3 regions of the Clostridium sp. AF15-41 genome follow, and region 2 is predicted to be linked to each of the others. Evidence: predicted binding sites of a transcription regulator. Region 2 holds the regulator's gene; each other region holds the start of a gene.
What was found. Region 2 encodes LexA, which represses DNA repair genes until DNA is damaged. Its sites were predicted from a motif close to CNAACANNTGTTNG; they were not measured.
Positions count from the first base shown of each region.

Region 1 (5,011 bases), on a different contig from region 2:
CGCAGGATATCAGAAGAAGAATGCTGTTTTATCAGATAAAGAAAAGCATGTGGTTGCCTATCATGAGATCGGACATGCGCTCGTAGCGGCCATGCAGTCGCACTCAGCACCGGTACAGAAGATCACGATCATTCCGAGAACTTCAGGTGCGCTCGGCTATACCATGCAGGTGGAGCAGGGAGACAGATATCTGCTGACAAAAGAAGAACTGGAAAATAAGATTGCAACCTTTACCGGTGGACGTGCAGCAGAGGAAGTGGTATTCGGTGAGGTTACGACCGGAGCCTCGAATGATATCGAGCAGGCAACGAAGATCGCACGGGCAATGATCACCCAGTATGGCATGAATGATGACTTTGATATGGTTGCGATGGAGACGAGAAATAATCAGTATCTTGGTGGGGATACATCCCTTACCTGTTCACCGGAAACCCAGCGGGAGATCGACCGCAAGGTTGTAGAACTGGTGAAGGTTCAGCATGAAAAAGCACGTAAGATCTTAGAGGAGAACCGGGAAAAGCTGGATGAACTGGCAGCCTTTTTATATGAGAGAGAGACGATCACAGGAGACGAATTTATGAGCATTTTACAGGATAAGAGGTGAGAATTATGAGGAAACGAACAGGATTTGGCTGGATGGAGCTGATACTTGGAATTATACTCACTATACTTGGCATCTTTACGATGATCCGTCCTGAAAGTATGTTGAACAGTATTGTCATCTGTTACGGAATCGTGGCAGCAGTCAGCGGTATAGCAGATATTATATTTTATGTAAAGATGGAGCGGCATATGGGAGTTGTACCGACAGTATCCCTGACCTCCGGCATCTTAAGTACCCTGCTTGGTATGATGCTGATCCTCTGTCCGGGAGCCGCACAACGGTTAGTGATCTGGCTCTTTGCACTCTGGATCATTATGCACAGTATATCCAGACTGTCCCATATCAGCACTGTACGGTATTTTGCAGGTAACAGCTTCGGACTTGTATCCCTGTTGTTGAATATCATCGGTATCGTGATCGGAGTTATGCTTCTGATAGAACCGATTATGGCAGTTGTCGCATTCGGTTATCTGATCGGACTGTATCTGATCGTGCTTGGAATTGATAGTATTGCATCAGCACTCAGCAAAATGGGATCAGACTGGTAGGCGTAAATAATCCGAATCATAAAAAAATACATTTCCAGTAGAATCTCGTCGAGAAATGATGTATGATTGTACTAATTGTTTGTTAAGGACGAAAGCAATCTCAAGGAGGAACTACAGTTGAATTTCTTAGAAGAAAGAATTGTAAAAGACGGAATTGTAAAAGACGGAAATGTATTAAAGGTTGACAGCTTTTTGAATCACCAGATGGACATCCGGTTATTTGACCAGATCGGTGAAGAATTTAAGAAGCGTTTTGAAGGAACGCCGATCAATAAGATCCTCACGATTGAGGCATCCGGAATCGGGATTGCATGTGTGGCAGCGCGACAGTTTGATGTGCCTGTTATCTTTGCGAAGAAATCAAAAAGCATCAATATAGAAGGTGAAGTATATGTGGCAGAGGTAGAATCCTTTACCCACAAATGTAAGAATCAGGTTATCGTGTCAAAGAAGTTCTTGAATCCGGATGACAATGTTCTGATCATTGATGACTTTCTCGCAAATGGCTGTGCGCTTCAGGGATTGATCTCTATCGTGACATCAGCCGGTGCAAATGTTGCGGGAATCGGTATCGTAATCGAAAAAGGCTTCCAGACCGGCGGACAGATCATCCGGAATCTGGGATATCATCTGGAATCCCTTGCAATTGTAGACGAGATGGATGCAGCGACAGGAAATATCATTTTCCGGGAGCAGTAGGAAGCAATGACAAAGGTTGTAAATCGTGTCACGATCGTAGCCTTGTCCCAGAGGAGTAATTAAAGGAGTTTTTTATGGCAGAACAGAATGAGAAAGATTCTGTGCAGACAACCTCCGGCAGTGGAGAGCACAGAGAGAAAGATTTATCCATTATGGATTACAGTAAGACCTATGGAGGAATCTCCAAACGGTTTTCAAATGTAGCAAATGAGAAGATGGAGACACCGAAACCTGTCGCGATCGGAAGAGTTCTGATCGGACTTATGGCGATGCTTCTGATATGGGCAAACTTCCAGCCGTTCGTTCAGGCGACTGTGGATGGAACAACAGAATCCGTCAATTTCCTGAGTGGAGACGGAATCCTTGTTATATTTTTTGCATTGATCACAAGTATTATAATGGTATTTAAAAATGCAAGAAAATGGACGTTACTTACAGCGATCCTGACTCTGGCTGTGATCATGATCGATCTGGTCAATACAATGGTTCAGATCAAGAATAATGCCAATGGCGATATAGTCTATAGCCTTGGCTATGGAACCGTCTTCCTGCTGATCGGTGCGATCGTTATGGTAGTCGGCGCAGCAATGATTCTGGTGACAGACTTGAAGAATAAGAAGAAATAATTTAAATATTTAATAATAAAAAGGCTTCCCCCTGATGCATGGGCTATATCCTTTATTTCACAGAACACTTGCGTTCTATTTTTCACATAACGGTACTAAGTTCACTGCTTATCGCAGTTCACTAAGGACCGACGTGAAAAAAGGTCTGTTCCATAAAGATATAAGCCCATACATTAGTGGGAAGCCTTTTTTATAATTTAACAGCCTAAACCTAGATATTTGCAGATCATATTCCAAAGATCTGAACAGTTACAATTCATACACATAATAAAATCCTCCTGTTGTAATTTATAAATGTATCGATCGAGTACAATGGAATTGTAACAATTCTGTAACATTTTCACAATATGAAACAATTACCAGTTTGATTTTTAAATGTGGAAATATGTATATAGTTTATTACAAAGACAGAAAAAGGCTTCCTGTTAATATTGCAGATATATCAAACCTGTTTGCAAAGTATTGTTTTTGAGAAAAATGGACGAGAGTATTATTATTGTGAAGCAAGCCTGCCTGAGCGTTGGTACTTAGGCTGCGTATTTTGTAGCCTTATGTACCATTACGTCGAAGGTAGAGCGGAAGCGTCTTGCGGAATAATAGATGATACTCTTGTTCATTTTGATATAAATATTTGAGTGAACAGGTTTGATTTAGCTGCATGGATCCTTTCAGGAAGCCTTTTTCGTATGTAAAAAACAAAAATTTCCACTTGAAAAATCGAACGTAAGTTCTTATAATAAACATATGTTCGAAATACAAGCAAATAAAACTATACAGGAAAAATTACATATACTGGCGGATGCGGCGAAGTATGATGTGGCATGTACATCCAGCGGTGTGGATCGAAAAGGAAAGGAAGGAATGCTCGGAAATGCACGATCCTGCGGAATCTGTCACAGCTTTGCATCAGACGGACGCTGTATCTCTCTGCTCAAGATTCTGATGACGAATCATTGTATTTATGACTGCAAGTATTGCGTGAACCGAGTATCGAATGATGTCAAGCGTGCCACTTTTACGCCGGAGGAGATCTGTGAACTGACGATCGAATTTTATAAAAGGAATTATATAGAAGGGCTGTTCTTAAGCTCCGGTGTGATCCGTGATCCGGCATACACGATGGAGCAGATCTGTATAACTTTACAGCTTCTTCGTACAAAATACAGGTTCAACGGATATATTCATGTAAAGACGATTCCGGGTGCACCGGATGAACTGCTTGCGGCTGCCGGATTTCTGGCCGACCGCATCAGTGTGAATCTGGAGCTGCCGACTGCGGAGAGCCTGAAGAAACTTGCTCCGAATAAGAGCTTCCAGACGATCATGACTCCGATGGGGAAGGTGCGTGATACGATCGCAGAGACAAGAACCCTGATAGGGAAAGATGCAAGAATGGAACGCAGTCTGGGGAATCGTTACCTGCCGGGAAGTATATTCGGGAAAGAACAGTTACGGCTGACCGGAGCACAGAGTAATGGAGGCGGCTCTCTTTGGAAGAAAGCTGCTTCCTTTGCTCCGGCAACTCGGGATACATGGAAGCCGCGGACATTTGCACCGGCAGGTCAGAGTACACAGATGATCATTGGGGCATCCGATGAGAGCGACTATACGCTGGTTCAGACGACACAGAAGTTATACCAGAACTATGATCTGAAACGTGTCTTTTATTCCGCCTATATTCCGGTAAATGAGGACTCGGCACTTCCGTCTCTTGCGACTCCGGTTCCGCTTCTGAGAGAACACCGACTGTATCAGGCAGACTGGCTGCTGCGGTTTTACGGATTTCAGGCAGATGAATTGTTGTCGGAGGAGCGACCGAATTTTAATGTCCGGATGGATCCGAAATGCGACTGGGCTATCCGGCATCTGGAACAGTTCCCGATCGAAGTGCAGACAGCTTCTTATGATACGCTGCTCCGGGTGCCGGGGATAGGACCGAAATCAGCAGGCAGGATTGTAAAGGCGAGACGGTACGGACATCTGGAATTTGACCATCTGAAGAAGATGGGCGTGGTGTTGAAACGGGCGCATTATTTTATTACCTGTGGAGGACGGATGATGTATAAGATACCGATCGAAGAGCAGTATATTACCAGACAACTGATAGGCGAGCATGCAAAAGAAAACTGGCAGGTAGAGCATAAGGAAGAAGAATATAAGCAGTTATCCTTTTTTGATGCTCAGGGAGTATTTGGAGTTCCGAATTGATTTGTGGATAAATGTAAAATTCTATTTAAGAATAGACGATTGTATGAAGAAATATTGTCAGGATAGATTTTATAGATAGATGAGGATATAGATGGGAGAATGTAAATATGAGGATATTTACCTGTAAACATCAATTAGAAGATATGATGACCTGCATCTATGATGCATGGGTCTATGCACTCCGGGTCGGACATGATAAGGTGCGGTTACGGACAGAGCCGATCGTGCAGGCAACTTTATTTGACGAGTATGTCCATGTGGATGCCGATGCAGAAAAGACGGAAAAGGTTCTGCGTTCCGTTCGAAATAAGATCGGGATGCAGGCA
Region 1 is NZ_QTMQ01000002.1:65,127-70,137, forward strand. Features, by position in the region: gene ftsH (ATP-dependent zinc metalloprotease FtsH) at 1-604, shown strand, start outside; gene DWW43_RS01735 (DUF308 domain-containing protein) at 610-1,152, shown strand; gene DWW43_RS01740 (xanthine phosphoribosyltransferase) at 1,270-1,851, shown strand; gene DWW43_RS01745 (hypothetical protein) at 1,926-2,477, shown strand; gene DWW43_RS01750 (putative DNA modification/repair radical SAM protein) at 3,222-4,685, shown strand; gene DWW43_RS01755 (TIGR03915 family putative DNA repair protein) at 4,793-5,011, shown strand, end outside.
Region 1: a site for LexA is predicted at 3,196-3,209, ahead of DWW43_RS01750 (putative DNA modification/repair radical SAM protein). Genes of this name have one in related genera too.

Region 2 (5,011 bases):
TACAACAAAGATAGACCAATTATGTAAAGAACTAGATGTTCCTTATTATATTGTAGATACAGAAATATATGATATTGTATTTAATATCCGTAAAGAGAAAAATCCATGTTCTTTATGCGCTAAAATGCGAAAAGGCGCATTAAATCAGAAATTAAATGATCTTGGATGTAACAAGATTGCTTATGCGCATCATAAGGATGATTTTATTGAAACCTTCCTTATGTCATTATTATATGAAGGCAGAATCCATACATTCTCACCTAAAACATATCTGGATAAAAGTGAATTGATGGTTATTCGCCCTCTTATGTATATAAACGAAGGTGAAATTATCTCTTTTAAGAATGATATGCAGCTTCCTGTTATCAAGAGCCCTTGTCCTGCTGATGGATATACGAAACGTGAATATGCAAAACAAACTCTGGCGAAGTTGGAAAAGGAAACTCCCGGCTGCAAGCAGCGGATTTTTTCCGCTATCGAACGGGGAACTCCGGATGGCTGGCCTGTAAAGATCGACAATCCAAGACTTTACAATAAAGATGCCAAATAAGCACATTCTATTATGTAATTCGATAATTATGATTCTTTATACCACGAATTCTGTGTATTATAAATATATATAGTTATATTTTGAATAAAAAAGTATCTGTTTTTATCCTCTTATAAGGCAAATCTGTTTTAAACAGATAAACCATATAACATTTTATAACAGGTACTTTTTATTATTTATTCGTAATCATTTACTTTATAATATGGAATCAGTAAATTAGTTCCATCTACGATGACATCTGTATTCAGATTATTCATCGCAAGCACTTCATCGATATAAGCCTGTGTGGAAGCATACTCTTCTGTCTTATATTCATTTGCGATATCCCAAAGGGTATCTCCGTCTTCTATGGTGATACATTTATAATATTTCTTACTTGCGTTCGATGCGCTGGTTGCCGGTGAATCCCTATGTGATATAAGGATATACAATACTGTAACCAGGATAATACCTGCTATAATGAAAATCTTCTTTGTACTGATAAATCTTACTACGTTATTCATGTTCTCTTCCTCCTTAGAATTCAAATCTATATGTAATATAATCTTCTGAACAAATGTTTGAATAAATTATATCGAACAGTTGTTCATTTGTCAATATATTTTCGAACATTTGTATGGATTGTTCGAAAATATATTCGTCATATCCCGATGACTCCTTTATAATACCAGTATGGATGGGTAAAAAAACGCACACAAGAAAGAGAACATTTGTTTGCAAAACGAACAATTATGTGCTACTATTATTCATATAAGTTTTTTATTACATTTAGGAGGATTTACATATGGGAAAAGAAAAGCTCACGGATAAGCAGACGCAGATCCTTGAATATATACGTCATGAGATTCTTGCAAAGGGGTATCCGCCATCAATCAGAGAGATCTGTCAAGCTGTTGATCTGAAGTCTACTTCTTCTGTACATGCTCAGTTATCATCATTAGAGGCAAAGGGCTATATTAGAAGGGATCTGACAAAGTCCCGCTCAATTGAGATCATAGACGATGATTTTTCACTTACCAAACGGGAACTGGTAAACATTCCTATCGTTGGAACGGTTTCCTGTGGTCAGCCTATCCTTGCTGAACAGAACATCGAAGACTATTTCCCTGTTCCACCGGAATATATTCATAATACGAATAACCAGACCTTTATGCTTCGTGTAAAGGGTGACAGTATGATCAATGTAGGTATTTATGAAAAGGATCTTGTGATTGTTGAGCAGTGCTCTTCTGCCAGAAACGGCGAGATCGTCGTTGCATTGATCGAGGATTTAGCAACAGTTAAGACATTTTACAAAGAAAACGGTTATATTCGTTTACAGCCGGAAAATGATTATATGGACCCGATCATTGTTGAACATTGTGAGATCCTTGGACGTGTGATCGGTCTGTTCCGTAATTTTATCTGATCTGATTTAGATAAGTGCTTTCCGGATAAAAACGGTTAGTACAGAAATATATTTTGCACATCAAAAATGCACCTCAATATGATCGGCATAATAAATGCCTGATCATTTCAGAGGTGCATTTTATTGATTTACAAACAGCTTCTTTGCATAATTATATAAGGCATTCTGCCATACTACCGTCTGATGACCGCCTGTGATATCATAAAAGATATATTCGATACCGCGTTTATTCATATAATCATCTAGCTGATAGGAATATTTACCGCATATATCATCCGTTTTACCCGTAACGATCATAAGCAGGTTAAATGGTTCCGCATCTGTTGGCAGTTCCTGCATCAGGCATGGCATCCAGTCCGAACCATTTGCTGCTTCACATAGCCGTTTTGATTTTTTTGAATGCATTTTTATTCAGCAACCTTTTTCTGACTCAATCTTTTCTTAAATATATGATAATACACATTTAATTCAAAATTGTCTGTAGGAGCGTAATTTTTAGGAATTATGCTTAACAATTTTTCTTCGATATCCTTCGTTATTTCCGGATCCCTAATATCTGTTAAGCCGTTTACGCTCAGAAATTTGTCAATTTCAGATATTGCTTCCTGAATTTGCTGTAATTCAAGATAGTAATCAAAATTATATCTGGTCTGACTCTCCCATTCTGTTATTTGAATTGCATTTTTCTCCAACCACTCTGTTATTATACATGCCGATCCGTTATCCTTCGACATACGAATCAGTTTATTTAGCTGATGAGTTTCCGGCACTGTTACACCTTTACATTCCAAAAAGGCTTTTAATGTAAATTCCACACACTGTTGAAGTTTGTAAGCAGTATCATTAATAAATAGTTCATCCCAACTAAAACATTTTAATGCTTCTTTTGCTGATATAAAATGATGTCGTGCCATTCTGAAATATCGAATATCACACATACTATCCCCTCCTGTAAACTAATACACCGTGCTCCCACAAAATCTTTTTTAAACGTTCACCAATATCAAACAAAATATCGACGTCACTATTTATTTCAAAAAAAATATTCGGTACTTTTTTATAACCATCATTTCGTATAACTACCATGTCTATATCACTTTTTGAGTTACAACGAAATTCAACCGAACTACCAAATATAATTAATGCATCAAGTCCGTTATCCTCGGCACAGCTATTTACTAATTTCTGGATTTCTTTTTGCTTTAAAGGGTGAATCCGGTTACAATTCATAAAACTGACACCATCTAAAATTTCAAAATCCCATAGATTAGGATTGTTCGCATTTATTAATTCTGCCAGATCTATATGATCATTCTGCATTTTATTCACCTCAAATTCACATCAGATATAATATTTAAACTATTCATATTATTTATAACAGAGATTCAGATATTTATAAAAGGTCTAGACATTTATATAAATTCTAATAATGGCTTTCAAAAATGAATTTTAGCTTTCGATAAAACTATTTAATCTTTAATATTCTTTCAATACATCCGAATAAATATTTTCTATTTTATCATAAATCATAAACATTTTCCTTTTTAATAATTATTGATATTTTTCTCCAGTATAATTACCATTTGCATCATAAATATTTCCATAATTATCAGTATAACATTTTATTTTACCGCTTCCATCACGTATTGAATTATAAGCTCTTCCACTATTTAATATATTATCTACAGGACCTGGAATATCATTGTATTTTTTTGCAGGAGTAACTTTCGTTACATCTTTTTTACCATTGGTAAACTTATAGCGTTTACCGTCGCTTAATGTTACATATCCGGTACACAGGGCATATTGCTTTTTAGATTTATTCCACTTCTTAACAGTCTTTTTATTTGAATCATATAAATAAGACGCAGATTTTGAATTTTTATAAAAGAAATACTGCTGTCCTGATTTCTTATCTTTTTTCCATTTATTACTTTTTACAGAATATGCTGTTTTCTTACCTTTTTTAAAGTAATAATATTTACCATCACTTAACTTACAGACACCATTATATTTTTTAAAACTACCGTTTTTCCACTGATAAAGAGTCTTATTCTCCCATTTATAAGATGTCGTCGTTTTATTCTTATTAAAATAATACTGCACACCTGACTTTTTATACCAGCCGGCTTTATGGCTTATTTCCTTTGCAGTAACCTTTTGAGTTGTTTCATTAATTTTTATTTCCGAAATTTCGCTGCCTTTTTTAACTGTAATTGCAGCAGCTTCAGCAGTATTCGTGTTCACAGAACAACATGTGATCATCACACATATAACAATTAATAAACTAACAGTTCTTTTAAATCCTCTCATAAAATCCCTCTCTCTCTTAATATACCTGTTTATCCGGCTGTCTCTCTGCGATCTCCTTGAATGCATCAAAGTTCTGCTTGAACAGCTCTACAACCTGCGGATCAAAATGTTTTCCGGACAGGCTTACGATCTCATTATACGTCTCTTCTACGGACCATCCGCGCTTGTAGTACCGTTCAGAGGTAAGTGCATCAAAAACGTCACATACCGCCATTAAACGGCTGATATAGGCAATCTCCTCACCCTTCATACCTAGATATCCTGTTCCGTCCCAGCGTTCATGATGCTCCTTTGCAATCGTTCTTGCAATCTGCATGATCTCACCCGGACAATGCTCCAGAAGTGCATCACCATAGAGAACATGACTTTTCATGATCGCATATTCTTCATCTGTCAGTTTACCGGGCTTATCCAGGATCTCCTCACTGATCATAAGCTTTCCGATGTCATGCATCATGGCAGCCGTTGACAGCTTATCAACGTAATCATCATCAAAACCGGATGCCTTTCCGAGCACCCGCATGTAATCTGCTACACGTTTGATGTGTTCTCCTGTATATTTTGATTTACTCTCGGATAATTCAGCAAATGCAAATATCAGCTCTTTCTGATTGCTCTTTACTTCTTCTGCGTTATCAATTACGGAATTCAGCATCGTAGAGTTTCTGGATACAATGAAGTATGCAACGAGTGACAGGATCAGAATCGTGATCACACATGGAAATACCGATAAGACCATG
Region 2 is NZ_QTMQ01000021.1:2,672-7,682, forward strand. Features, by position in the region: gene DWW43_RS11540 (ATP-binding protein) at 1-550, shown strand, start outside; gene DWW43_RS11545 (LysM peptidoglycan-binding domain-containing protein) at 727-1,053, opposite strand; gene lexA (transcriptional repressor LexA) at 1,335-1,958, shown strand; gene DWW43_RS11555 (hypothetical protein) at 2,079-2,363, opposite strand; gene DWW43_RS11560 (HEPN domain-containing protein) at 2,366-2,896, opposite strand; gene DWW43_RS11565 (hypothetical protein) at 2,898-3,278, opposite strand; gene DWW43_RS11570 (hypothetical protein) at 3,510-4,271, opposite strand; gene DWW43_RS11575 (HD-GYP domain-containing protein) at 4,288-5,011, opposite strand, start outside.

Region 3 (5,011 bases), on a different contig from region 2:
GGGCAATGGTTCCATCCGGTGCATCAACCGGACAGTATGAAGCACATGAACTCCGTGATGGAGAGAAACGATATATGGGACAAGGCGTATATGGGGCATGTAATAATGTAAATAACAGAATTGCAGATAAGTTGATCGGTATGGATGTTTCAAGACAGAACGAGATCGACAGGATCATGATAGAAGCAGATGGAACGGACAATAAGACACGTTATGGTGCAAATGCAATGCTCAGTGTGTCTCTGGCCTGCGCAAAGGCGGCTTCGATGGCACTTGGAATGCCGCTTTACAGGTATTTGGGAGGTGTTAATGCAAAAAGACTTCCTGTTCCGATGATGAATATATTAAATGGAGGAAGACATGCCGATAATACAGTAGATTTTCAGGAATTTATGATCGCTCCGGTTGGGGCAGAATCCTTTCGGGAAGCAATGGAGATTGCCTGTGAGATCTATCATACATTAAAGATAGAATTAAATATCAGAAATTTAAGTACAGGTGTCGGGGATGAGGGAGGTTTTGCACCGAATCTGGCCACAACATATGATGTATTAAATCTTCTTGTGGAAGCAATTGCAAAAGCCGGATATAATCCCGGTGTGGATGTGCAGATAGCAATGGATGCAGCTGCATCTGAATTATATGATGTAGCATCTGACCGGTATATCTTCCCGGGAGAGTCGAGAATGACCGGAAAAGAGATCCGAAGAAATTCAGAGGAAATGGTACAATTTTATGAGGATCTTGTTACCAGATATCCGATTTATTCAATTGAGGACGGACTGGATGAAAATGATATGAACGGATGGAAGGTTCTGACATACAGACTTGGAAAACAGATACAGCTTGTAGGAGATGATCTGTTTGTTACAAATAAAAAACGTTTGTTAAACGGAATTGAAGATGGAATTGCAAATTCAATTCTTGTGAAGGTAAACCAGATCGGAACGCTGACAGAAGCAATGGATGCAGTTGAGACAGCTCATAAAGCAGGGTATTCATCTGTGATATCACATCGTTCAGGAGAAACAGAGGATACGTTTATTGCAGATCTTGCAGTAGCCATGAACTGTGGGCAGATAAAAACCGGTGCTCCGGCGAGAAGTGAAAGAACCGCAAAATACAATCAGCTGATCCGGATTGAGGAGGAACTCGGTAAATCAGCTGTATATGGGATAGATTAGATTTACGTTATTATTTATCTTACAGGGATCTGTACAGTAAAATCATCCGGAAGCTTATTTCCGAATTTATTATAAACTGTATGATTATAAATTCTTGTAGCTGTTATATCATAAGAAAGCATTTTATATCCTACAGTATCTAATTGCCTGATGCCGTCTGCTGTTTTTGTAAAAACAGGAAAGGCGGCATTTTGCTTTATCTCTTTTAAGACGGATGAACCGTTTCTGCGAAGGGCAAGGATATGTCCGTAAAAGCTCCAGCCTTTATCCTTGAACTGTTCCATATCTGTTTTCTTCACATCAAGCAGCAAATGCAGAATCGCACGGTTGATACGTGTCTGAGTGATCTCTTTTGATTTTACAGATTCAAGGATGTCGTGATAGCAGCTGCATGTATCTGCCTTTTTGAGCTTATTATAAAGCTCAGGTGTCATATCGGCTGTATCCGGCATGGTTGTTTGCTGCAACAGCCGGTACTGTAACAAAGCAGAGAGATCATTTTCAAATACAGGGAGTGATCTGCCATATTCAGGCAAAAATAAAGAGGCAGATGCATCCGGCAGGATCTGCTTTATGGTATCAGTAATATTTGAAGAAATATCAGCTTTATTTGTTTCCTGAATAAGAGATCGAATGGCGGAAGCGGAGCAGATCGTACCATTAATATCGGTGCTGTTATATGCAGCATGTTCACGTTTGATGATGTATGGTTTTATCGATGAATTCAATTTCTTTAAGGCGGCAAGATATTCGATCGCAAGAATATTGTTTGGTTCAGCAATAACAGGAACAGCATCCGGTAAAAGGCCGGCAAATGCTTTTGCACGTGCAGCCGGATAACTGTTACCGTCTGAAAGATACAGCCGGATCAAATCTGAGAATTCGGTAGGCTCGTCTATAAGAAAATTTGCAATTGTATTTAAAAGATCAACATTATCACATTCCGCACCAAAGACAAGATAATCAACAACATGAAGTTTTTCAAGCAGGGAGACTCCGGCAAATGCGAAATCTCCGGCACTGGCTGTCGCAAAGACCATTGGAAGTTCAAATACAGCATCAATGCCGTTTGAAACAGCCATATCCGCACGCAGATATTTGCTGCAAACGGCAGGAAGACCACGCTGGATATAATCACCGCTCATAACAGAGATAATATGCTCGCATCCAAGCGTGGAACGAATCTGTTCCGCCTGATACAGATGGCCGTTGTGAAAAGGATTGTATTCTGCTATGATTCCGGCTGTTGACATATTATACCTCCGTGTTTTTTTCTTCATTATTTTATATGCTTCGCATATTCAATGCACTCGAAAAAAAACATCCCTTGCAAGCAAGTGCTTTTTTTCTTCATTATATTTTATATTTTATTTTCTGTAAAGTATGGTATAATTGGAATGTGCATGGTCGGCGTAGTCTGGCCTTTTTTTCGTGAAGATGTACGATTTTTATCACATGGGTTCATGTATGATGAAACAGAAGATTTCGGGAGCTGTTAAACAGGACAGATAAGAAGAAGTCTTGCAGAAAAAAACAGGAGTGAATTCGATTTTCAGGATTGACATTTAAGAGAAAGGCTAGTAGTATAATAACAGGAATCGAACATTTGTTTATGGAGGTAGAAAGATGATAAAAGATGATGATAAGAAGAAGGCATTGGATGCTGCATTAGCACAGATTGAGAAGCAGTATGGTAAAGGATCTGTTATGAAGTTAGGAGATTCTTCAGCCAATATGAATATAGAAGTAATACCAACAGGATCATTAAGCCTTGATATTGCACTTGGCCTTGGTGGAGTTCCGAGAGGAAGAATTATAGAAGTATTCGGACCTGAGTCCAGTGGTAAGACAACAGTTGCTTTGCATATCGTTGCCGAGATCCAGAAAAGAGGCGGTATTGCCGGATTTATTGATGCTGAACATGCACTTGATCCGGTATATGCGAAGAATATAGGTGTTAATATTGACGATTTATATATATCACAGCCGGATTGTGGTGAACAGGCACTTGAGATCACAGAGACGATGGTTCGCTCCGGTGCGGTAGATGTAATTATCGTTGACTCTGTAGCGGCTCTTGTTCCAAAGGCAGAGATCGATGGAGAGATGGGTGATTCACATATGGGTCTTCATGCCAGACTGATGTCACAGGCACTTCGTAAGCTGACGGCTGTTGTCAGTAAGACGAACTGTGTTGTTATCTTTATCAACCAGTTACGTGAAAAGGTTGGTGTTGTATTTGGTAATCCTGAGGTAACGACCGGTGGACGTGCGTTGAAGTTCTATGCATCCGTGCGAATGGATGTCAGAAGAATCGATACTCTGAAGATGGGTGGAGAGATCGTAGGTAACCGTACCAGAGTTAAAGTAGTAAAGAATAAGGTTGCTCCTCCGTTTAAAGAGGCAGAATTTGATATCATGTTTGGAAAGGGCATTTCCAGAGAAGGTGATATATTGGATCTTGCCGTTGCAAATGATATCGTTGATAAATCCGGTGCATGGTATGCTTACATGGGCGATAAGATCGGACAGGGACGTGAGAATGCGAAGGCATTTCTGGCAGAGAATCAGGCAATCTGTGATGAGATAGATGAGAAGATCCGGGAGAAGCTTGGTCTGGTTGAATCTGAGGATGCTGAAGAAAAAGGAACAGAGAAATAGGAACAGAGAAATAGAAAGGCTGTTTATATATGCTGGTAACGGATTTAAAACGGATTGATGATAAAAGATTCTGTCTGTATCTTGATTATGAGGCGTTTGGACCATTGTATGCTTCGGATATCAAGCGGTTAAAGCTGATTGTAGGAGAGAATACAGATGCGGAGAAGCTTACACAGTTCCGAAAAGATTATTTCTTTAAGAGAGCAATGGATAAAGCCATTGCGGCGATTAAATATTCAGAAAAATGTGAATATGATATCAGGCAGAAGCTACAAGAGCTTTGTTATGATAACGAAGTAATTGAAACTACGGTTGAGAAATTAAAAAAATATAAATATGTAGATGATGCCAGATATGCATCTGTATATGTCAGAAGTCATATTAATCGTAAAAGCAGAAGGGAAATCACATATGCGTTATCAGCAAAGAAGATATCGGATGAATGGATTGAGGAAGCCTTTGAAGAAAATCCGCTTCCTGACGAACGCGAGATAGTAATGAGATTGATACAAAAGAAATGTCCGGCTTCAGAATTGAAGGACAGAAGGGATAAGGTTATTGCATATCTGCTTCGAAAAGGATATCCATATAGGTTGGTTGCGACCTGCGTAGATGATATTTTAAGAGATGAAACAGCGGTTATATAAGAAAATTTGCACAGAAAATGAGGCAGAAAATTGTTGTTTTTGTTTGTTTTCACTTGACATAATTAGTAAAAAATATTAAACTGAAATAGTTGTATAAGTGTACAATGAAAACTTAATAAGGAGGTGCTCCTGTGAGTGATGTTGCGTGGATAATCATTTATATTTGCATCCTTGTTGTATGTATTGTAGCTACATGGTTCATCGCTATTGCATATAGAAAAAATATTGCAGAAGCAAAGATCGGTAAAGCAGAAGTTGCAGCAAGAGAAATTATAGATGAAGCTCAGAAAGATGCTGAAGCAAAGAAACGTGAGATCTTACTCGAAGCTAAGGAAGATGCTTTAAAGACACGGAATGATCTTGAAAAAGAAGTCAAGGACAGACGTGGTGAAATTTCCAGAATGGAGAAACGAGTTCTTGCACGTGAAGAAAGCATTGACAGAAAGACCGAAGCAATCGAGAAAAAGGAAGCAAGTCTTGCATCCAAGGAAGGTCTGCTCGAAAAGCAGAAAGCAAGAG
Region 3 is NZ_QTMQ01000011.1:106,552-111,562, reverse strand. Features, by position in the region: gene eno (phosphopyruvate hydratase) at 1-1,184, shown strand, start outside; gene DWW43_RS09125 (nucleotidyltransferase family protein) at 1,199-2,437, opposite strand; gene recA (recombinase RecA) at 2,811-3,845, shown strand; gene DWW43_RS09115 (regulatory protein RecX) at 3,875-4,492, shown strand; gene rny (ribonuclease Y) at 4,624-5,011, shown strand, end outside.
Region 3: a site for LexA is predicted at 2,784-2,797, ahead of recA (recombinase RecA). Genes of this name have one in related genera too.